4 regions of the Sporosarcina sp. 179-K 3D1 HS genome follow, and region 3 is predicted to be linked to each of the others. Evidence: riboswitches for the same ligand, from Rfam matches in the RefSeq annotation. Region 3 holds a riboswitch; each other region holds the start of a gene.

Region 1 (3,972 bases), on a different contig from region 3:
TGAGCAAGAAAAGGACGACAAAGATCGGCACGACGGCGACGGTCTTTTGGCACCCTCCTTTTTTAAGGCGATTCTCTTGTAACATGGGACTCGCTCCTATCCGGTTCTATCCTGCTTAGTTTGATTGATGGTAAAATCCTTTGACTAGTGTGTCGAGTGCCATTGGAATCCGTACTCCTTCCGCGGCTGCAGAAAGGGGGACGATGACGAAGTGCTGATTTTGGATGGCAGTCGTGTCGGCCAACATGGATACACTGTTCAAAAAGTCGATTTTCTGATCGACGGATGTATCGCCATAGTCGATGATGACAATAATTTCGGGATTCCGTTCCACGACTTTTTCCCAACTGACTTCGCCCCAATTCTTGTCGAGGTCGTTAAAAATATTGGTGCCGCCCGCCATCGTAATCAGTTCGTTCAAGAAATTCTGTCCGACGGTGAACGCCGAAGTGTCTCCGCTATCGAATACAAAAACGCGTTTCTTGTCATCGGAAGGAGGGATGGTTTTCTTAATGTCGTCAATTTGTTGCTTCATATCGGCAATCAACTGAGCAGAGCGATCCTCGACGCGGAAGATCTTCCCGATATTTTCAATGTCTGTGAAAATATCATCCAAAGTAGGACCAACGATGGTAGAAGATTGGTGCAAGTAAGGAATGATCCCTTGGTCCAATAATTCTGCTTGTGTCCCTAGGCTATCTTCTTTGAATGCACTGGCCCAGCCGGCATAAGCAAAATCAGGATCTGCTCCGACAAACACCTCTTTGGAAGGATAGGTATCCGAAAGAACTTCGATCTTTTCATAAGCCGCTTGGTATTCGGGCAAAATTTCATCATCGAGGTAAGCCGTTCCGACCATATGATCCTCCAGCCCGAGTGCCAACATGATTTCCGTGACATGCTGGTTAAGCGTGATCGCTCGTTGCGGAACCTCGCCGATCGGGAGCGCTACCCCGTTATTTTCGATGGAAAGCGACTCTTGTTTGGCGGAAGCGGATTCCTTATCCACACAGCCGCCAACCAGCAGCAATAGCAGCAATCCTAAAATACTTAATTTTTTCATCCTTGTAGTCTCCTTGTTCTGTTCTGCAATTGCCGCAATGAAAGATCACGTACCAGAGGAAATAAAAAACGCCTCTAACCGAAAAAGGGTTAGAAGCGCAAATTTATCCATGCAAAAAGAATGGTTAGCAAATTAGCTTTCTAACACTTCCCCATTTCCCGTAGGTCAAGCAGTGTCGCTAGAAAAGGCAGGTCTCCTGACTTATGGCCATGGCTTTCCGCTCCTTCCCATCTTGACAGACAGTGGATGTTGCGGAAAACGGCCAAATTACAGTGGCGGGACCGTGCCGGTTTTACACCGGGCTTCCCTTTTAAACACGATGATCGTGTACCTTTTCCCATATCGTTTATTCGGTTTGGCAATCTATCAACAGTATTCATAACTGTGGATCAATTGTCAATACCAAAAAAATGAAGCTTGCGTTTTTATAAACAATACGGCTATAATAAATCCAATTCATCGAGACCCATTAAAAATTGAATAATAAAGAGATGTCAGGCGCTAATCCATAGCTTAATAGGGAATCCGGTTCAATGCCGGAACTGTCCCCGCAACTGTAAGTGTCGACGAAATGAGGATCACCCACTGTGCCGCGTTGCATGGGAAGGGCTCAAAGTAGGAAGAAGCACAAGTCAGGAGACCTACCTGACATCTCGAAGATTCCAATCTCCGGGGGGTGAGAGTCGGGACGATCCTGTTTTGCAGGCATGGATTATTATCTGTGCAAAAGTGTATAGGTTCGTTTGGCAGGCCCTTTTCCGATGGAGGAATAGGGTTTTTTTGTTTGGTCGGAAAGTCGTTGGAGACGTTTTAGAGCGGTTGATTGCGGCCGGCTGCAGTTTGCTTGCATATAAGACGGAATTGCTTGCGCTCATGGACTGTTTGGCTGCATTCGCTTGAAGGATATTTGCACAAAACTCGATTTGCTTGCAAGTAAGGTCTTTTATCCTAGTGGCAAGATAGATGAATTACGGGGAGGAAATGAAAATGGCAACATGGGATTTATCGACAACCTGCGCACATGTGTTAATTTGCAACGGTTCGAGTTGTTTGAAGAAGCAGGGGGAAGAAATGACAGTAGCCATCCGGGAAGCTTTGACGGAGCAAGGATTGGACGACCGGGTGCATACGGCGCGGACAAGATGCCAAGGCCGGTGCAAAGACGCGCCGACCGTCATCGTCTATCCGGAAGGGACCTGGTATCAGAAACTGACGACGGAAGAGGCGGGCCCTTTGGCAGCGGCGATCGGCAAGGGGGAGAGGCTATTGGAAAAGGTAAGTCATACGTTCAATGGGCTGGGGTTCGACCGGCATAATGACGCACCGGTCGGGATCAAAAAAACGGAAGAGAAATTGAAGGCTGTATCAAAATAGGTGCCAGGCACCCGAACATTCATGTTTGTTTGGGTGCCTGGCACTTTAATTAGCAATTTAATTACAACGGTCGGTTTTCAAATGGTGGTTCTACGGGTTGCGGCGCGACATTTGAGTTTTCAAGGGCTGGTGTCTGTTTCCGTGCAAGTTGATAAAGAGCAGCGGACACAGTTTTCGCAACGTTTTCCATTCTTTCTTTGCTGATTTTATCGATAGTATCTGTTGGTTTGTGGTAGTCCGGCTCAAGCGGTGCGTAGGAAAACACAGCTGACGGAATGCCGGCATCATGGAACGGTTGATGATCGCTTCGACCAACCTTCCCGTAAGTCAGTAGGTCGTAAACTCTTAAACTCGCGGATGCGCCTGTATTGGTAATGATATTTCTTTCGCCATCCACAGTAAACATAATCATTTCGCCTGCATTTTTACTGCCAACCATGTCAAAGTTAAACATACCTACCGAGCGCGACTTTTCATCTTCAGTTAAGGTGGATACATAATGTCTGGATCCTAATAAACCAAATTCCTCGGCACCGAACGTCAAGAAGCGAATCTCTGTTGTTGTTGGCATGTTACTGATGACTCGAGCAATCTCAAGATTCACTCCAACACCGGACGCATTATCACTTGCGCCAGGTGATCCAGGAACGGAGTCGTGGTGGGAACCAAGATAAAGAATTTCCCCTGTTGCGTGATTTTTATGTGGTTTTTTAGTCGCAATGACATTATGGGACGTAAATGTTACGAGCTCACCATCAATCCGTCTTTGAAATTCGAAAGGCTGAATCTCCACATCCAAGCCATATGATTCATACTGGGATACGACATAGTCAACAGCTTGTCTTTCTCCTTCCGTCCCAGCAACGCGAATACCGATGTCCACAGATAACTTATGCACATGATCATAAATCTGTTCTTTATCAATCTTTTTAACGATTTGATTGTCCATAGCTTGCGAGGCTTGCTGATTCGGTGGAGCAGCATTCGCCGAAGCAGGCAAAAATACGAAAGCCACAGCCACAAGTAAAGACAAAAGCAACTTCGAAAACTTCTTCATCTAATTCCCTCCAATTATTATGATAGACAAGCACCTAACTTAGTAGGTATATTCAATCTACCATAAATCAAATTTTCAGAAAGATGAGAAAAGTAGTGGGAGTTTTATGCGAATGATATTAATAATGCTCAACCACTTTAAAATTACAGGAGGAATAGACTCTTAACAGGTGCGAATATTCCACTAAAAGGAAAGCCGGTGGTCCTATTTATCGATATATAGGAAAGTGACCTGTTTATCGGTAGGTTAACATTTTAACATTGCGCCTATTGCGGAAAAAAGCAGTAACTATTGTTTTCACGGTACTAGAAAAGTGCAATTACAGAAATTCCCAAATGCTCCCCGATAAAAGAAGGGCCAAATCCATCATGGTGTCAAATATGAACGGATGCTCGAAGTTATGATCGCTTGCGAAGAAGTATGAGGTTGCTCGGAGTTATGATCGCTTGCGTAGAAATATGATCGTTTGTTCGAAGTT
Region 2 (6,746 bases), on a different contig from region 3:
GAACAGGTGGACCGCCCAGTCCCTTGGCTTGCAAGGACTCGACGGCCAATTTGACACAATGGCGGGCGAGCCGGTCATAAAGCCGCGTAATGATTTCAAGCGTATGGATGGTAGAAATCTCATCTTGTATCAAATTGGAAAGGACATCGTAAATGGCCGTCTTTACGACGGGCAGACTTGCAAAGGATGACTCTTCAATCGTCTTCAAAATGCCCATCGATCCCCGGTCGCGCTTGGACATCAAATTCGAGAAAGTCACAACTCCCGCCAGGCGATCCCCTTCAACGACCGGCAAATGCTTGACTCCATAATTATAAAAGGCAGATAACACTTCATAATAGTAGTCATGCCGGGATATGGTGTGTGGATTTTTCGTCATGACATCTCTCGCACATAATATTTCCGAAGTGCCGTTTGCGACAACTCGTTGGACGAGATCCTTTTCTGTTACAATACCCAAAAGTCGTCCATTTTCATCCACCACCATGACAGAGCTGATTTTGTGATCAACCATGAGCTGGGCGATTTCTTGGACCGTCGCCTCCCCACCGACCGTAGTGACCGGTGCTTTCATAAAATCCTGCACACGACGGACAAACGGCTCGCTATCTCCCCAGTCATCCGGCAGTTTTGCCTGCTCGCCTAGCAAAGAATAAGCGGTCGCCAAGCGATTCGACATTTTCCGGAGAATATAATCCCGGACCGTTTCATCACCCAACCTTTGCTGAACGACGGAATAGGGAACTTGCAAACAATGGGAACCTTCCATGATCTCCATTTCCAGCTGATGCCGTTCCAACACCTCGCTGGATTCCCCTAGGAAATAGGAGAAGTTGGAAAACCCAACCAATTGTCCTTCTTGCAGTGCCTCAATCACAACGGGGGATCCGTCATCGCTTTTCACAAAAATATGGACGGCCCCTTTGAGGATCAAAAGCAGCCCCTCTTGCGGTGTCCTGAAATAATCCAACTTCTCGGTAGTGGGAAAATGCTTCAGTTCACAATGGACAATCACTTTCTCAAAATCTTCTTTGGACATAGTCCGAAAAAAGGGTTGCTCGTGAATCTTTTCTAATTGGTCTTTTTGTATCATCGTTTCGATTGTCCTCATCCTTCCCGAATGAAAAACCTCTCTGCCACTTCAGTAAGTTTCAGAGAGGTTGTCCATTTTCAGTTACAATCTCATTTCATTTCCAAATCAACCTTCAAGTTCACGGTAGCCTGTTTCTGCCTTGAATTTCACTTCAGCATAAGGGATGGCCTCCGCGTCATGCTTTTTGGCCCCGATCACTGTGCCGATATACGCAGCGATGAATCCAGCCGGCACGGAGATGATGGCAGGATTCGCGTATGGGAATAAAGGAGTCCCAACAAAGAACGCCTTGCCCACTTCGGGGTGAATGACATTCGGACTGACAGCAACGAGAACCAATGCAACAATTAAACCGGTCAACATGGAAGCGACCGCCCCCGTTGTATTGAACTTTCTCCAATAGATGGTCATCAAAATTGTCGGTACATTGGCGGAAGCCGCAATACAGAAAGCAAGCGAAACGAGGAAGGCAACATTCATCTTCTCTGCACCTAATGCAAGAAGGATGGAAACGACCGCCACGCTGAGAGCCGCAATACGGGCAGCACGCACTTGCTGCTTTTCCGTCACTTTTCCTTTTTTAATGATCTCTCCATAAATATCGTGAGCAATTGCGGACGCACCGGATAAAACAAGTCCTGCAACAACCGCAAGGATCGTAGCGAATGCAACGGCCGCAACGAAGGACTCCAACGCATCTCCACCTAGTACACCGGCAAGCATCGGCGCTGCCATATTACCAGCCGCATTTTCAGCGATAATGGCATCCGCCCCTACGAATTTCGCTGCTCCGAACCCGAGGAAAATGGTCATGACATAGAAAATACCGATGATCCATACCGCGTAGATGACTGAGGAACGTGCCGTCTTTGCATCTTTTACGGTGAAAAAGCGCATTAAGATATGCGGCAAGCCCGCTGTCCCTAGAACAAGGGCAATTAAAACGGAAATCAAGCCAATTGGATCCTTATAAACAACACCCGAATGTAGGAAGGCTTCTCCATGCGGAGTCGCAGTACGCATAGCATCGAACATTCCGATGAAGTTAAAATTGAACTTTAATAGGACGAGGAATGAAATGATGACCGTCCCAGCCATCAGTAAGATAGCTTTTATAATTTGCACCCAACTTGTTGCAGTCATGCCTCCAAATAGTACATAGACTGTCATCATGACACCAACGATTAATACTGAAATCCAATAATCAATACCTAGTAACAATTTAATGAGTGCACCCGCACCGACCAACTGTGCCAACATGTAGAATAATACGATCGTAATCGTGTTAAGAGCAGCCGCTCCACGTACTTTTCTCGCCCCGAAACGGGAACCAATCATATCTGCCATTGTAAATTTCCCTAAATTCCGGAGTGGCTCCGCAATAAGGAATAATACAACGAGATAAGCCGTCAACCAACCGACGCTGTAGTAGAAACCGTCGAAACCATTCAACGAAATGGCACCCGCGATTCCAAGAAAGGAAGCTGCCGATAAATAGTCACCGGCGATGGCCATGCCATTTTGCCAGCCGGTCAATGATCCACCGGCAGTATAGAAATCACTTGCTGTTTGGGTCTGCTTGGCGGCCCAATACGTGACAATAAGTGTAAGTAGGATAACTGAAACGAAAATTAAGATTGAAATGATCCCCACGGCGTTTCCCCCTTTATTCTACAACGTTTTTCTTTAGAATTTCTTCAACATCCTTGTCAAAGTCTTTCGCTTTATTCATATAGATTGAAGTGAATACCCAGACCATGATAAACATGCTAAACGCATATACCCAGGTCCAAGTCATCCAACCAATAGCACGATTCTCAAGTATCTTGGTGTATCCTGTCAAAATTGGAAGTAAAAAATAGGCAGCAAAAAAGAAAATGATGTACGGTGTCGCAAATGTGTTTTTACGTTTGACCAATTGTTTAAATTCTGGAGTTTCAATGATCTTTTCGAAATTCGGTCTGGAATTTCCACGAGCGTTCTTCATGATTTCATCCTCCTCTTCAAATTTTCGGCTAACGAACTCGCGTGCTATCTCCCCCTCCAACTGAAACCGCTTTCATTCCTCTGCCAGTCAAGTAGAAAGGTTAGCCGAAAAATGAAGTAGTTCAACTATTTGTTATAGTACACAAGTTCAGATTAGCAAACTATTTACAAATATTCAACATAAACTTTCGAATATTTGTAATAATTCGATATTGTTTAGTGTTAAAATTATAAAACACCTAACCCCTATGCCATCAAGCTTTGTTCAATCAACAAAGTAAGATTATCACTTTCCTTGGATATACTTTATTTCTTTAATTATTTCCTTGATTATTATCAATAACGCTATTGAAATATAATTAATTCTTATGTCCAAAGTTATGGAGTAATGACTAGGATAATAGAGGGATATAAGATTTGATAATCCTCCTCTACTTCCAGGGGATTGGACATTCCGCAAGGCTTTAGCGGATTTCTTCACCGTTTGGGCGGAATCCTCTCACACTTCGACGGAATCCCGAGATTGGGCGGAATTCCGCAAGGCTTTTGCGGATTTCTCAGGCGGTTGAGCGGAGTTCTTCACCGTTTGGTCGTAATCGGATACTTAAAATTAGAGATAATCCCTTCTTCAGTTTTTCGAAGAAAGGATTGAAATTTTCTTTAATTGTGAAGGAGAAACCTTATAATCCCACGTATATTGAGTAGCTTTTGATTTTCCGATACGAATTAAAGGGAGGGAACGCAATATGTGGCGGGCAGCATGTTTATCTTTTAATTTCAAGAAATCACGGCATTCTTGATTTGTAATGGTACCTTTAAAAAGCATATACCAATCTTTCATGCTATCTACGTACGGCTCTTTAATATCAAGTTTGCAATTCCGGCATGTCCAAAGAATTTTATTCTTACGGAACAGCTGGCTGTTACAATTTGCACATAGGTTCCCTTGAAGAATAGAACCTAAATCCAATTGATATTTCCCAGCAAGTGGATAAGGGTTATACCACAATCTATCTTTATTTAATTCATCAAGCATTCTTTGGAATTGGGATAAAGTCATCGGTGCTTTTCCCTTTTCCCATTTCCTGAGATAGGACCGAAGATGCTTCGCATACACGATTGGCATTTCAGACGGAGCATTTTTCACCAAAGTATTGGTGGCCAAAACAATCAATCCGGTTATTTGCAAATTGTAGTCATTTCTTTTAAACCATATTTCGAGGCCTGCCTTATTATTATTTAGTTGCATCAAAGGACAATTAATAACGATTGATTTGTTTTCGGAATAGATGCTTTCAAAGTGGGGTGGATGAGAAATGTAAGATAACGTACCTGCAATATTCTTGATCTCAAGAATGATCGCATGGGATGGGGTTAAGATCAGGGTATCAATTTGAATGGTAAAACCCGGAGTAATAACTAATTGTAAATCGGTAAAAATAGAAACTGGCTCAGGGAATTCAATGGTTTCCAAATACTTATCAACTCTACATTCTCCTGCGTAGCCAGCCTCGATTCGATAGAGTTGATTTTCAAGATCTTTGTATTTGTCGTGGGTAGGATGAAGACGGGCCAGCAATCTGGGTAGTGCTATTAAAAGTTCTGGCTTTTGTCGATGAATTTTAATAATCCCGATCACTCCTTTTCGGATTATTCGGTGTTCATAATATACGCTATCATTTTCTCCTAGTTTTCACAATAGAAATAGGAGAATACCCCCAAATTTCAATTTTGGTGCCTTGGAGCGGAATTCTACGCCCGTTCGTCGCAATCCTCAACTCCATGGGCGGAGTTCTCACGCACTTTGGCGGAATCCTACGCTCGTTCGTCGCAATTCTCCACACGATGGGCGGAGTCCTTGTCTGCTTTGAACCCCCTGCCCCAAATAAAGTTTACAAACTATCAATTCTTCTATATACTGGGCATGAACCGTAACGTTAAAAAAGAATAGTGTAGAAATAGGTTTTTCATATGGCCGTCCAAGCGGCTGTTTGAAATGAAGAGGGAAGTTGGTGAGAGTCCAACACGAACCCGTCACTGTAATCGATGAGGATGTCCTGCGTATCCACTGTGCGACAGCATGGGAAGGAGTGGGGCGGCCGCTGGAGTCGTAAGTCAGGAGACCTGCCTATTTCGATTGTAAGCTTCCTCGGGGATAGGAATGTTTAGGGTGTCGTAATGGGTTTACCGGCTTACGCCGAACTGCCCGCAACTTCGCTTTATCATGCCATGCGCTTTCCTTCGAGGACAAGCGCTTTTTTGATGTTCACAACTAAGAGGAGGAACGTAGAGTGCACAACATGATGAAACGATGGGGTTTATTTAGTTTGATGTTCGTAGTAGGCATGGTCCTACTAACGGGCTGTGGAACGAAAGAAGAAACCCCAGCAAACCAATCCGCGCCGGATAATACGCCGGACACGAAAGCAACAAGTCAAGCGGAAGAAGCGCTAGCTTTCCCAGTCACATTTACCGATGATGTCGGTCGTGAGGTAACAATCGAAGAAGAACCGGAAACGATCATCTCCGTCCAGACGAGCAATACGGAGATTTTATATGCGCTCGGAGTTGGCGATCGCCTCATCGGGGTGTCCGATTACTGTAACTACCCTCCAGAGGCATTGGAAGTCCAGAAAGTCGGCGGCCAGGACATGGATGCCGAACTGGTCATGACCTTGTTGCCGGATGTTGCCTTTGTTACGAAATACCATTTCGATAAACATGAAGATATTCTAAAGCAATTTGAAGAAGTGGGCATCAAAGTTGTCGTAACCGGCAGTGCCGCTTCATTCGACGATGCGTACCAAACGATGGAAATGATTGCGACCGCCACCGGGACAACGGACAAAGCGGAAGAGATTATCCAAGATATGAAAGACCGTCGTGCTGCCGTTGAAGAGAAAGCAAAAGAAATTACGGACAAAAAGAAAGTATGGGTGGAAGTTTCACCAGCGCCGGACATCTTCACAACCGGTAAAAACACTTTCATGCACGAAATGCTGGAAACAATCAATGCTACGAATGCCGCTGAAGATCAAGATGGATGGGTGAAATTGTCGGAAGAGGAAATCGTCCAACTGAACCCGGATGTCATTATCACTACATACGGCTATTATGTGGATAATCCTGCCGAAGGCGTCTTGGCGCGCGAAGGTTGGGCAGAAGTCAATGCCATTAAAAACGAACAAGTTTTCGATGTCGACAGCGACACGGTTACCCGTCCAGGCCCACGCCTGATTGAAGGAGTCGAGCAACTTGCAAAACTCATTTATCCGGAAGTTTTTGGGGAGTAAAATCGGTTGGCTTTATATGGCAAGTATTGGGGTTGTACTTTGTGCAACCCTTCTTGGCCTATTCGTCAGCAGTGTGAAATTCCCGATTCCCACGATCCTCCATATCGTGGCGGATAAATCATTTGGTCTCGGCTGGCTTACGGATGTCCCGAAAAATGAAGAACTGATCATCTGGAATATCCGGGTCCCGCGCGTATTATTGGCCTTTCTTGTCGGGGCTTCCCTGTCGCTCGCAGGCGCCGCCTTCCAAGGGCTTCTTCGCAATCCGTTGGCCGATCCATACACGATCGGGGTTTCATCCGGGGCAGCGCTCGGGGCCGTAACGGTTTTATTTTTCCAATATACGATTTGGGGATTAGGTAGTTACACATTGC
Region 3 (6,746 bases):
AGTTCCAATTGACGGGAAGGCTCATTGAAAAAAGGGGAACCTCGTACTTGCAATACGTAGAAAAACAGGACGGCACCATCGAGACAATCGTCAAACTGGATCCGAAAGACGCGCTTATCATGCGCAAAGGAGCCGTACAGATGCGACTGCCTTTCAGTATGGAAAGCAGACGGATGGGTTCATACGGCAGCGGGCCGGCTACCTTCGATCTTCACGTCCAAACAGATCATTTGCAGTTTACCAAGGAACAGGAAGGTCAGGGCGGCGAGTTCCATGTCCAGTATCGGCTGTTGGATGGCAAGTCCTTACTCGGCACATACCATTTGACTATTACATATACGGAGGGAAAATCATGAACGCGGTAGAAAAGATTCAAAATGAAGTGAAAGAGGCATTGCACCAAGCGGTGATTGCGGCCGGGCTTGTCAATTCGGCGGATATTCCGGAAATCATGTTGGAAACACCGAAGAACAAAGAGAACGGCGACTATGCAACGAATATTGCGATGCAGTTGACCAAGCTTGCCAAACAACCACCGCGTGCCATTGCGGACGCGATACTCGGAAAATTGGATACGGCGGGAACGGCGATCGACACGATTGAAGTGGCGGGCCCAGGTTTCATGAACATCCGTCTGAAAACCGATTACCTCGGGGATGTCGTGAAAACCGTATTGGATCAAGGGGAAAACTACGGTCGTTCCAACGCTGGAGCGAATGAAAAAGTCCAGGTTGAATTCGTTTCCGCCAACCCGACCGGGGACTTGCATCTTGGCCATGCCCGTGGCGCATCCCTTGGCGATTCTTTATGCAATGTCCTGGACTTTGCCGGATATGATGTCTACCGCGAATACTATATCAATGATGCCGGCAATCAAGTGCATAATCTCGCGAAATCGGTGGAAGCCCGCTATTTCCAAGCGCTTGGTTTGGAGAAGGATATGCCGGAGGACGGCTACCAGGGTCAAGATATCATTGACATCGGCAAACAGTTGGCAGAAGAGTTTGGAGATCAGTATGTCAACGTTTCAGAAGAGGAACGCTATTCATTTTTCCGTGAATACGGTCTGCAATTTGAATTGGCGAAGTTGAAAAAGGACTTGGCAGATTTCCGGGTTTCATTTGACAATTGGTTTTCGGAAACGTCTTTATATGAAAACGGAAAGATCGACGTGGCGCTTGATAAGTTGAGGGCGAACGGCCATGTCTATGAGGAAGACGGCGCGACTTGGTTCCGCTCGACGACGTTCGGGGATGACAAGGACCGGGTGCTCATTAAAAATGACGGCACGTATACGTATTTGACGCCGGATATTGCTTATCATGAGGACAAACTACATCGCGGCTTCGATAAACTTATTAACATTTGGGGAGCCGATCATCACGGCTATATCCCGCGGATGAAAGCGGCCATCGAGGCACTTGGCTATGACCGCGACACATTGGAAGTCGAAGTCGCGCAAATGGTCCAACTGTTCAAAGACGGTGAAAAATTCAAGATGAGCAAACGGACGGGCAAGGCGGTCACGTTGCGGGAACTCGTGGAAGACGTAGGTTTGGATGCGGTCCGCTACTTCTTCGCAATGCGTTCCGGCGACTCGCAAATGGATTTCGATCTGGACCTCGCGATTTCCCAGTCGAATGAAAACCCGGTCTACTATGCACAGTACGCGCACGCGCGGATTTCTTCGATCTTGCGCCAAGCCGCAGACACAGATCTGGCCGGGTCCGTGGAGAATGTCTCTTTATTGCAAGCGGAAAAAGAACAAGAATTGATGAAGAAAATCGGAGACTTCCCGAAAGTGGTGGCCGATGCGGCACGACTCCGCTCACCGCACCGGGTGACTACCTATATTCAGGAGTTGGCCGCTTCATTCCACAGCTTCTACAATGCGGAAAAAGTGTTGGACCCGGAAAATCGGGAGCTTTCCGAAGCGCGGCTCGCTCTTATCACTGCCACTCGCGCTACCATCGCAAACGCTCTGAAACTGGTGGGTGTTGCAGCACCAGAACGGATGTAAGAAAAAATTAGACCGCTACGCTTCGGTGTGGCGGTTTTATTTATGGGTAGAAGGTCTTGACTTGACAATAAAAGATGGAAAGTGACGGATAAACTTGTGAACTTGACGAATATGTTTCCGGAAGGGACGGATAAAGCCCGGAAAGTGACGGATAAGTCATCAAAAGTGACGGATAGCAGCAGGCCCTTCTTCAGAGAAGTCCTCGACACGCCCTTTTTCTATAGTATAATGAAACGGAGTAAAGGTGCCCTGCGTGTCTGGCGGGGTTAAAAGGGAAGCCGGTTGAAGTCCGGCGCGGTCCCGCCACTGTAAGTGTGAGCAAGTCGTGAGAAGTCACTGGAAACCATTCCGGGAAGACGCGGCAAGCGATGATCACGAGCCAGGAGACCTGCCTTTACGGATCACCCGTGACCTGCGAGGAAAAGGTCGGTGGAAATCGGACCGCTTTAAGGGCGCTTGGATTTTTACTTGCACATCCTCCGTATTTGTACGGGGGATTTTTTCAATTTAAACAGTAGAAAGGCGTGGGGGAATATGCAGTTCATTGCAACACTAGAAGGGTTTTCCGTGTCGTCCAACTATGTGAGTTTCCGGGCAGAACAACCGTTGAAGACACTATCTTCCGCTGTCCACAATGCCGGCATAGGGTGGTTCCGCGCCTTCGTGAATCGCCATGTGGATATGAATTATCATTGCGACGATGCCAAAGGGGAAATGGCGGCTTACCTTGAGCAGCAAGGGTTTCGAGCAGAAGAGACGGTTGGAATGATGACTGCCGTCTCGACCGAACATGTGGAAATCGGCCAATATGATGGCGATTTCGGTTCCGTCCTCATCGCCGTGACAGCAGGGGTCGGGAATGCGGTGGACGTCTCGCAAGCGCTGACAAGAGAAGAGGAACAGAAAATCGGCACGATCAATACATGGATCATCGTCAATGGTCAGTTGTCGGATGAGGCGTTCGTCCAAACAATGATTACGGCGACCGAAGCGAAAGTGAAAGCCCTTCATGATGAAGCGATCCAAGATCCGCTGACTGGCACTATTGCGACCGGGACATCGACTGACAGCGTTCTCATTGCGGCCACGCAGCAAGGAGAGTATCTGCCATATGCCGGAACGGTGACCCCTCTTGGAAAATTGGTCGGCCATGGCGTCTACGATTGTACGGTGCGAGCACTTCGGGCGTACAAGAAAGCGAAAGGGTGGACTACGTGATCCCGTCGCATTTCATCGCCATTGCCATCGGTTTTCTTTTAGACCGGCTCATCGGGGATCCGCCCAATTGGCCACATCCTGTCCGGTGGATCGGATCTTTCATTTCCAAGATGACGTTGCTTTTGAATAAAGGACGCCATCGCGTCTGGAAAGGGGCGGTGCTGTTCTTCGCAACGGTGGGAATCGTCACAGTAACTGCAGCGATCATCGTCTGGCTAGCTTATGAGATTCATACTTTCGTCGGGATTGCCATCGAAGCTGTCCTAATAGCGATCGGGCTAGCACAGAAAAGTTTGCGGGACGCCGCGCTAGCTGTGAAGAGACCGCTGGAAAATGGGGACTTTAAAGAAGCTCGGGAAAAATTATCCTGGATTGTCGGCCGGGATACCGAGAAGCTGGATGAAAGCGAGATTTCGAGGGCGACAATTGAGACGGTTTCCGAAAATACGGCTGATGGCGTGACTTCGCCTTTATTTTGGGCTTTTTTACTCGGGGCTCCGGGTCTTTGGCTATACAAAGCGGTCAATACGCTCGATTCGATGGTCGGCTATAAGGACGATCGGTTTGCCCAGTTTGGGAAGTTTTCCGCAAAGGCGGACGATCTGCTAAATTATATACCCGCCCGGATTACTGGACTTCTCATCCTCTTCCATACGGCAAATGAAGGGAAGTTGCCATTCGGGCAGCGAGTTGTCGGATTCGGTAGGGATTCGCGGCGCCATCCAAGCCCGAACAGCGGGTTTCCGGAAGCTGCGACGGCTTGGCAACTGGGTATCCGGTTAGGTGGGAAAAGTACCTATCGCGGCGTCGTTTCGGCGCGTCCGGAAATTGGGCCGGGAATCATGCCGCTGACAGCCAAGCATATACAATCCGCTGTCAGACAGATGCATATCGCATCCTTCGTGTTTTGGCTATGGATGACGGTGATCGGGGTGTTCATATTTGCGAATACATAATAAGGGATTGTTGACCGTAATTCTCGGCGGCAGCCGAAGTGGGAAAAGCGCATTTGCTGAAGATTATTTAGTGAAAAAAGCGCAGCGGACTGGCGGGCGTCTTGTCTATATCGCATCGGGAACAGCGACCGATGCAGAAATGCAGGCCAGGATTGATCAGCATCGATTAGATCGTGCACATATAAATTGGACTACGCTGGAACAATCCGTTCGGATGGAAGAGGTATTGCCATCTATCCGTTTGGGTGATTTGGTCCTTTGGGATTGCGCAACGACTTGGCTGGCGAATGAATTGTATGAAGGATGGGATGAAGGAACGCCCTGCATTCACCAACCGGGCTGTATGGAAGCGAAAGAAGAACGGCTCTATGAAACGGTAGAGGCCTTACGGCAAAAAGCCGCCCATCTCATCATCGTTTCCAATGAAGTGCTGGATGATATACCGATGAGTGATCCCGAAACGAAAATCTATATGAAATGGCTCGGGCGTGTCCATCGAGAGTTGGTCCGAAGAGCGGATGAAGCGATTGAAATGGATTATGGCGTGGCGATGTACTGGAAAAGGGGGAGAAACGATGAATGGACTAATGGTCGTAGGGACGGCATCCGATTCGGGGAAGACGATGATTTGCACAGCACTCTGCCGCATCCTCGCCAATGAAGGAGTACGGGTGGCGCCGTTCAAATCACAGAACATGTCGAGATTTTCGGCGAAAACAGAACGGGGCGAAGAAATGAGCCGTGCCCAATTTTTGCAGGCGGAGGCTGCCCGGACGACACCCACGGTTTATATGAATCCAATTTTATTGAAACCGGTCGCTTCGATGAAGTCCGAGGTGCTTTTTTTCGGGGAGAAGTTTGGCCCTGTTACGGGAATGACGTATCGGGAGCAGTTTTTCCAGCAAGCGGTCGAAGCGATCCGGACGTCCCTCGATCAACTGGCAAAAACCTATGAAACCGTCATTATCGAAGGGGCGGGGAGCCCGGCAGAAGTGAATTTGAACGATCGAGAAATCGTCAATATGCGGGTGGCGGACATTGCAGACGTCCCGGTCGTACTCGTGGCGGATATCGATCGCGGCGGAGCCATCGCCTCCATCGTAGGCACCTTGCAGCTTCTCGCGCCTGAGCACCGGGCCCGCGTGAAAGCGATCATCATCAATAAATTCCATGGAGATCCTGCCTTGTTTCAAGAAGGGGTCGATTTTATTGAATCCTATACGGGAATTCCGGTTGCGGGAATCATCCCATTTAAAGCTGATCACGGAATCCAAGAGGAAGACATGGAACGGCCGATCAGCCTGGCTCCAGCGGACGTGGATGTGTACGAAGCATGGGCGGATCATATTAAAGGGCATCTCGATTGGCCTTTGATTAAGAGCATTATTTCTTCGGTGGGAGGGGCCTCTGCGTGAACGGCATCTTACTCGCCATCCAGTTTTTTACGGCAATCCCTTTACAAAAGGAGTTTCCGCTTGGGCGGAAAGAAGTGACATCCATGTACATCGCGCTACCGTTCGTAGGGGCGGCAATCGGCTTCGGGATGTTTGCGGTTGCTGAACTTTTTTCCGAAGGGATGGGGCTAGGCACACTGCTCACGGCAGTGGCCGTCGTCACGACAGGCATTGTCTTGACAGGCGGCCTGCATTTGGATGGATGGGCAGACACCGGGGACGCGTATTTTTCGTACCGGGATCAGGCGAAGCGCCATGAAATTATGGATGATCCGCGACTCGGCGCATTTGGCACGATGGCACTCGTCCTGCTCGTCCTAGTCAAAGTGGCATTGCTCCACGAATTCTTGTCATCCGACGCCGGCTGGTCCTATTTGTATTTTCTCCTCATCCCCTTCTTGGCAAGAGCGGGAATGAATATATTCTTCGTAGCGGTGCCGCTTGCGAAAGACAAAGGGATCGCGCACTTTTTCAAGGAGAAGATGGCGGGCAAGGGAATCATCGGAGTTTCCATTGTGGCGAGTCTGCTATTACTGGCTATCATTGGATTCATGACAAACCAGATTGGAATGGCAGCTTCCCTTGCTGCTGTACTTTCGGGCGCACTGCTCCTTTTTCGGAAATGGACAATAAAAAACTTCGGAGGCGTTTCGGGTGACTTATGCGGTGCATTTATCGAAGGGGCGGAGGTGCTGTTATGGTTCGTCGTTATCGTATTCATTTGATCCGTCACTTGCCGACTGCAGGCAATCAAGCTCGTCAATACATCGGTTGGACCGATGAGCCAGTTGTCGTGAATGAAGGAAGGATTACAGAACCCCTGAATCCGTCTGTTGTGTATGGTAGTGACTTGCTGCGTGCGAAGCAAACGGCTGAACTTTATTTCCCGGAAGCGGCGTACGAAGCGGATGCGCGATGGCGGGAATGCAATTTTGGAGTATTTGAAGGGAAAACGTATGCGGAACTGGAAAAGGTACAGGAATACCGTGACTGGATCGACAATCCATTTTTAATGGCTCCAGAGGATGGTGAAAGTTTGAGAGATGTACAAAAGAGGGTCCTGGAAGCATTGGCAGAGCTTCCCGATGAAGCGGTAGT
Region 4 (6,746 bases), on a different contig from region 3:
CCACTGTCGTTATTTTATTCGGGGCGTTTAGCATCTTTGGCCAATATGCACTTTCTATAGCCGCTTTCGGCGGCGCCTTACTCTCCATCATTTTCGTTTATTTCATCGCGCATGTGGGAGGCCGCCTGACAACGACCCGACTCCTCTTGGCCGGGGTGGTTGTCTCGATGATTTTATCAGCGGTGACCAGTTTCATCGTCATTTCTGCACCCAATGAACAAGGGATCCGGAATGCGATGTTCTGGATGATGGGGAGTCTGGCAGGAGCCAAATGGAGTTATTTATTCATCCCGACTACGGCAGTCCTTGTCGGTCTACTATACTTATTGACCCGGTTTCGCGCCCTCAACTTATTGTTGCTCGGTGAAGAAACAGCAGGCACACTTGGAATCAGCGTACATCGGTTCAGGAAAGAGCTGATCGTGGTGACGGCCCTATTGACGGGAGTTATCGTTGCAGTCAGCGGAGCAATCGGCTTTGTCGGATTAATGATTCCGCACCTCGTCCGGCTGGTCATTGGAGCGGATCATCGGAAAGTGTTGCCGGTCAGCGCATTGGTGGGCGCCATCTTCATCATCTGGGCAGATGTGTTTGCCCGGATAGCGGTTGCGCCCGAAGAACTACCGATCGGCATCATTACAGCGGTATGTGGCGGACCTTTCTTCATCTGGCTATTGAGAAAAAGTGATTATTCCTTTGGAGGTGATGGATCATGACTGTTCTTTTAGATAATTTGACAACCTGTATCAATCAAGTCCCAATTACCCGTCACATTTCGATAGACGTCCAAGAGGGCGAATTCGTCGGCATCATTGGTCCGAATGGCAGCGGGAAATCCACGATCTTGAAATCGATTTATCGCGCCCTCCCCCATCAAAGCGGAAATATTAGCATCGATGACCGGGATATTTCCTCCCTATCGGCAAGAGGCTTGGCAAAGCAAATGGCGGTAGTCAGCCAAGAAGGAGCATTGTCATTCGACTTTACCGTCGAGGAAATGGTGCTGATGGGAAGGGCTCCCCATAAAAAATGGTTCGACTTGGATAGCCGGTCGGATAAGGACATCGTCGATCATGCACTGATGCAAGTCGGGCTTATCGATAAAAGAGAACGGGGATTTGCCACACTATCGGGTGGAGAGAAGCAGCGCGTCCTCATCGCCAGAGCCATTTCCCAGCAAGCCAAAATCTTAATCTTGGATGAACCGACCAACCATCTCGACATTCATCACCAACTGCAAGTGATGGATTTGGCCAAAAGCCTTCAGTTGACCGTAATTGCTGCTTTACATGATTTAAATATCGCTGCTACATATTGCAATCGTATTTACGTGGTGCATGATGGACAAATCGTCCGTTTCGGGACGCCCAAAGAAGTGTTGACCAAAGAAATGTTAGCTACGGTTTTTCAAGTGAATGCGGAAATTGAACGGCATGCGAAGACCGGCCACATCCGCATCACCTACCTTTCTGCATTTCCGACCCGCTGCGTTTAATTTCCTAAGGTAGGTTGACAATTGCGATAAAGTTATGAATACTGGTTATAGTTTACAAGTTCACTAAATTTCATATGAACGGGAAAAGGTGCGCCTTAGTTGCGCTTAAAAGGGAAGTCCGGTGAAAATCCGGCACGGTCCCGCCACTGTAATTTGGTAGTTTTCCGCAGAATCCACTGTCTCAGACGGGAAGGAGCGGAAAACGATGACCATAAGTCAGGAGACCTGCCTTTTCTAACAGCACTGCTAGACCTACGGGGAGATGGGGAAGTGTTAGATCTGCACGGTTTCGCACTGTCCATCTGTCGAAAACGAAAGCATTTCTAACCTTTTCCGGTTAGAAATGCTTTTTTTGTTTCTTTTATTCACAAAGGAGGATGCAATATGAAGAAAGGTAAGTTGATAGCAATCGGTTTTGGCCCTGGTCATGAGCTCCATATGACACAGCGGGCACGGGATGCTTTTGCGGAATGCGATATTATTATCGGCTATAAGACGTACGTCGAGCTGATCCGCCATCTGCTGACGCCCGATCAGAAAATTGTCAGTACTGGAATGACGGAAGAAGTGGGACGCGCACAGGAAGCCGTGAAATTGGCGGAAGCGGGCCATACCGTCGCGGTCATATCGAGCGGGGATGCCGGGGTCTATGGCATGGCTGGCCTCATTTACGAAGTGCTCGTCGAACAAGGATGGAACGAAGAGACCGGCGTCGAACTGGAAGTTGTCCCGGGCGTTTCTGCAATCCAAGCATGCGCTTCCCTTCTCGGCGCACCGGTCATGCATGATTCATGCACGATTAGCCTCAGCGACCATTTGACACCTTGGGAATGGATTAAAAAACGGGTGGAAGCAGCAGCGATGGCTGACTTTGTCATTGCCCTCTACAATCCGAAAAGCGGAAGAAGGACACGGCAGATCGAAGAAACTCAAAAAATCCTGTTGCAATACCGGTCGCCCCAGACCCCCGTCGGCCTTGTCAAAAGTGCTTACCGGGAGCGGCAAGACATTGTGATTACAGACTTGGAACATATGCTAGAACATGATATTGGCATGTTGACGACCGTCATCATTGGCAACAGCACGACCTTCCTGTATGACGGGAAAATCATCACGCCGCGCGGATACCAACGCAAATATACGCTAGGTGAAGAAAAACAGCCGTTGAAACCACACCAACGCCTGAAAGAAGAGAACGAGCCATGGGCGCTGCACGGCGGCGAAAAAGAGGAAGCCCCTATCCTAGAAGAAAAAAAAACTGAAATCATTCAAACCGAACCGGAAATCAACAACGTTTTGGAATTGGCCGAGCAAGCACTCGCTCAATTGGACGGAACGACACCGGATAAAGTCAGCTCCCTTTTCCAAGAACACCGCCTTTTCGAATTCACCGTATCACCCGGCGTGGCCAATAAAAAAATGTCTCCAAGCCAGCTCACCGCTTTGGCAGCAATTGTCGGTGAGGCGGGAGAAATCGAATATACTCCGGATCATGAATTCAAAATTTCATTGCAAACGGAAAACCCGGAAGAGATCACATCCAAATTAAAAAAAGAAGGATGGCTGCTCGCCCCTGCCGGTAATGTTGTGAAAGTGAAAGCTTGCGATTTTTGTGACGGAGACAAGCAAGACCCGATTCCCTACGCAGTAGAATTACGCGACAAGCTCGGCGGACTCAGTGTTCCCAAAGAATTGAAAATCGGATTCAACGGCTGCGGCATGGCGTGCTACGGAGCCGTGGCAGAAGATATCGGCATCGTCTATCGTCGGAAGAAGTTCGATGTCTTTCTCGGAGCGAAAGCGATGGGACGCAATGCGCATACAGGCGTTCCAGTTGTCGAAGGATTGGAGCCTGAAAAGCTCGTCCCTCTCATCGTGGCCATCGTCGAACAATTCCGGAACGAAGGATTGCCGAACGAGCGATTCTATAAATTCTTTAAGCGTGTACAAAATATCCAAGGATACCCGTACCAGGAAGTACCAACATTAGTCGTCCTGGAACCGGATCTTTGTTAACGGAGGAAAACAATATGAAAGCAATCTTATTTGTCGGTCATGGCAGCAAGGATCCAAATGGAAATGAGGAAATCCGCCAATTTGTGGATCAAATCAAACCTCGCTTCTCGGAACCGATCATCGAAACTTGTTATCTGGAATTTGCAGCGCCGGACATTTCACAAGGCATTGACCGCTGCATCGAGCGCGGAGCGACTTCCGTCAGCCTCATTCCAATGATGTTCTTGGCTGCGGGCCATTCGAAACTGCATATCCCAGCTGCCATCGATGAAGCGAAAGTCAAATATCCGGCTGTTACATTCACTTATGGACGCCCTGTCGGCATTCATAACCGGATTATCGACATGTTGGAAAACAGTTTGCGTGAGCAAGGGCTGACGAACGAAGTGGAAGATGCCATCATCCTGCTCATCGGCCGCGGTTCCAGCGATTCCGATGCCAACAGTGATTTATATAAAATCGGACGCTTATTATCCGAGCGTTTTGAGCACTTACCCGTCGAATCGGCTTTTATTGGTGTGACAAAACCGACCGTGGAAGAAGGCGTTGCCCGGTCCATTGCTTTAGGGGCTAAACAGGTTTTCCTTGTCCCTTATTTATTTTTCACAGGTGTCCTGATGAATCGGATGCACGATAAGTTTGCTGCACTGAAAGAACATTATCCATCCCATCAGCTGCATATGACCGATTATTTCGGCTTCCGGGACGAAGTGAAAGATGTGTTCCAAGACCGTGCCGAAGAAGCGTTGCTTGGCGCAGCCAAATTGAACTGTGATGTCTGCGAGTTCCGTCTACACGCGCTAGAGCATATGGACGTTCATCATCACCACCATCACGACCATGATCATGACCATGGACATGGACATCATCACCATCATCATGTCCACGAGGAGGTCACCCCTTGATCCTGTTTTTAGCGGGAACGAGTGATGCCCGGGAATTGGCGATCGAACTGAAAGAAAAAGGTTATGATCCCCTCACAACGATAGTGACGGAAAATGCAAGTTACGCCCTCTTGGAAGCGGGTCTCCGTGTCCATATCGGAAGGCTGACTGCTGATGAGATGGTCGCGATTATCCAGAAGGAACATATGAAAGCCATCGTAGACGCCAGCCACCCTTTCGCGGAAGAGGCTTCTAAAAACGCGATGGCGGCTGCGACAAACGCAGAAGTCCCCTACTTCCGATATGAACGCGAACAAATCGATCAGTATGATGATCGGGTTATCTCCGTTGCATCTTACGAGGAAGCAGCCGAAGTCGCATTAGAGAGAAAAGGCAACATCATGCTCACTACGGGAAGCAAAACGCTGGCGACATTCACTGAGAAATTGGTCGGTGTGGACGGTGTCCGCCTCATCGCTCGGATGCTCCCCCGTTTGGACAATATGGAAAAATGCGCAGCGCTAGGCGTCGAACAAAAAAACATCGTCGCCATCCAAGGCCCTTTCTCTTATGAATTGAACCGGGCGCTCTATCAACAATTCGACGTGACCTTGATGGTGACGAAAGAAAGCGGAAAAGTCGGGTCGGTGGATGAAAAGGTGGAAGCTGCCCTAGAACTTGGCATTCCCGTCATCATGATCCGCCGTCCGAAAATTGATTATGGCCAAGTCTATTCTTCATTCGACCCGCTTATGGAACAGCTACAAACGACATTGGAGGAGAGTTAAATGGATTTTCAAACAGAATTTAAACCGGTGACGATCCAACCGCGGGAAATTGAGGAATTGAGCTTTCAAATGATAACGGACGAACTTGGGGAGCACCCTTTTACACCGGAGCAATACCCAGTCGTCCAACGTGTCATCCATGCTTCTGCCGATTTCGAATTGGGAAGAAGCCTTGTATTCCATCCAGATGCGATCCGTGCCGGCATCGAAGCGATTCGAAATGGGAAACCGCTGGTCGCGGATGTCCAGATGGTGCAAGTCGGCGTGAGCAAACCGCGGATTGAGAAATATGGCGGAGATGTCCGTGTCTATATTTCGGATCCGGATGTCATGGCAGAAGCAAAAAAACAGAACTTGACCCGGGCGATCATCTCCATGCAGAAAGCGGTGAAAGAAGCGGAAGGCGGCATTTTTGCTATCGGCAATGCCCCGACTGCCCTGCTGGAATTAATTCGTCTCGTGAAAAATGGAGAAGCGCGCCCCGGACTTGTCGTCGGAATGCCCGTCGGCTTTGTATCTGCCGAAGAATCCAAAGCCGAATTGGCGAAACTCGATATCCCATTCATTACGAACATTGGTCGAAAAGGCGGCAGCCCTGTCACCGTTGCGGCGGTCAATGCCATTTCGCTCATGGCGACCCAACTCGATTGACATGAAGAAGCAAACGGAAGAGAAGAAAGAACTTCGGCACGGCTATACGACCGGTACCAATTCCACGGCAGCGACGAAAGCAGCTCTTCTTTCCCTCATTCTTCAGGAGCCAATTCTAAAGGTGACTGTCACCCTGCCGATTGGCGATACGGTCCCTTTTACGATGGATAAACTCTCGCTCGGCACGCAATCGGTTTCTGCGGAAATTATCAAAGATGCCGGAGACGACCCGGATGCAACGCATCTCGCCCGGATCATTTCAACCGTTTCCTGGAATGACGCACCCGGCATCGAACTGGACGGCGGAATCGGTGTCGGACGAGTGACGAAGCCAGGCCTCCCCGTTCCCGTAGGAGAAGCGGCCATCAACCCCGTTCCAAGACGGATGATTCTTCGGGCCGCACAGGAAATTTTAGATGAATACGGAATCGAACGGGGCATCAAAATCGTCATTTCCGTTCCGGACGGCGAGGAAATTGCCAAAAAAACATTGAATAGCCGGCTCGGTATCATTGGCGGCATTTCCATTCTCGGAACACGGGGAACCGTCGTCCCCTTTTCGACGGCCGCTTTCCGTGCCAGCATCGCTCAAGCGATTAATGTTGCAAAAGAAAACGGCTGTACGGAAGTCGTTGCTTGTACCGGAGGCAGAAGTGAAAATTTCGCTATTGAATTCCATCCCCATTTACAAGAAGACGCGTTTATCGAAATGGGTGATTTCATCGGCTTCACGATGAAGCAATGCAAAGCCCGGAAGATGAAAAAAGTGACGCTCGTCGGGATGATGGGGAAATTTTCAAAGGTGGCGCAAGGGGTCATGATGGTTCATTCCAAAAGTGCACCCGTCGATTTTAACTTTTTAGCCGATCTTGTGGAACAAGCGGGCTTGCCGCCGGAACTTGTCGAAGAGGC

What was found. Region 3 has a riboswitch for cobalamin ahead of AB1K83_RS09810 (adenosylcobinamide amidohydrolase). Riboswitches for the same ligand answer to the same signal wherever they lie in the genome.
Region 1: linked by a shared signal. The riboswitch ahead of AB1K83_RS14310 ((2Fe-2S) ferredoxin domain-containing protein) and the one ahead of AB1K83_RS09810 (adenosylcobinamide amidohydrolase) in region 3 are both predicted to bind cobalamin.
Region 2: linked by a shared signal. The riboswitch ahead of AB1K83_RS13230 (helical backbone metal receptor) and the one ahead of AB1K83_RS09810 (adenosylcobinamide amidohydrolase) in region 3 are both predicted to bind cobalamin.
Region 4: linked by a shared signal. The riboswitch ahead of cobJ (precorrin-3B C(17)-methyltransferase) and the one ahead of AB1K83_RS09810 (adenosylcobinamide amidohydrolase) in region 3 are both predicted to bind cobalamin.

What each region holds. Positions count from the first base shown of each region.
Region 1 is NZ_JBFEGI010000012.1:252-4,223, reverse strand. Features, by position in the region: gene AB1K83_RS14320 (FecCD family ABC transporter permease) at 1-85, opposite strand, end outside; gene AB1K83_RS14315 (ABC transporter substrate-binding protein) at 116-1,063, opposite strand; cobalamin riboswitch at 1,232-1,413, opposite strand; cobalamin riboswitch at 1,543-1,727, shown strand; gene AB1K83_RS14310 ((2Fe-2S) ferredoxin domain-containing protein) at 2,051-2,437, shown strand; gene AB1K83_RS14305 (M28 family peptidase) at 2,499-3,494, opposite strand.
Region 2 is NZ_JBFEGI010000010.1:30,237-36,982, forward strand. Features, by position in the region: gene AB1K83_RS13210 (DUF294 nucleotidyltransferase-like domain-containing protein) at 1-1,111, opposite strand, end outside; gene AB1K83_RS13215 (cation acetate symporter) at 1,199-2,746, opposite strand; gene AB1K83_RS13220 (DUF485 domain-containing protein) at 2,760-3,080, opposite strand; gene AB1K83_RS13225 (nuclease-related domain-containing protein) at 3,708-4,718, opposite strand; cobalamin riboswitch at 5,023-5,226, shown strand; gene AB1K83_RS13230 (helical backbone metal receptor) at 5,380-6,372, shown strand; gene AB1K83_RS13235 (FecCD family ABC transporter permease) at 6,335-6,746, shown strand, end outside.
Region 3 is NZ_JBFEGI010000006.1:71,908-78,653, reverse strand. Features, by position in the region: gene AB1K83_RS09825 (DUF1934 domain-containing protein) at 1-356, shown strand, start outside; gene argS (arginine--tRNA ligase) at 353-2,020, shown strand; gene AB1K83_RS09815 (hypothetical protein) at 2,102-2,290, shown strand; cobalamin riboswitch at 2,246-2,431, shown strand; gene AB1K83_RS09810 (adenosylcobinamide amidohydrolase) at 2,555-3,238, shown strand; gene cbiB (adenosylcobinamide-phosphate synthase CbiB) at 3,235-4,194, shown strand; gene AB1K83_RS09800 (bifunctional adenosylcobinamide kinase/adenosylcobinamide-phosphate guanylyltransferase) at 4,181-4,855, shown strand; gene AB1K83_RS09795 (cobyric acid synthase) at 4,770-5,609, shown strand; gene cobS (adenosylcobinamide-GDP ribazoletransferase) at 5,606-6,373, shown strand; gene AB1K83_RS09785 (histidine phosphatase family protein) at 6,346-6,746, shown strand, end outside.
Region 4 is NZ_JBFEGI010000012.1:4,512-11,257, forward strand. Features, by position in the region: gene AB1K83_RS14320 (FecCD family ABC transporter permease) at 1-716, shown strand, start outside; gene AB1K83_RS14325 (ABC transporter ATP-binding protein) at 713-1,495, shown strand; cobalamin riboswitch at 1,565-1,743, shown strand; gene cobJ (precorrin-3B C(17)-methyltransferase) at 1,880-3,511, shown strand; gene AB1K83_RS14335 (sirohydrochlorin chelatase) at 3,526-4,416, shown strand; gene cobK (precorrin-6A reductase) at 4,413-5,183, shown strand; gene AB1K83_RS14345 (precorrin-8X methylmutase) at 5,184-5,834, shown strand; gene AB1K83_RS14350 (cobalt-precorrin-5B (C(1))-methyltransferase) at 5,800-6,746, shown strand, end outside.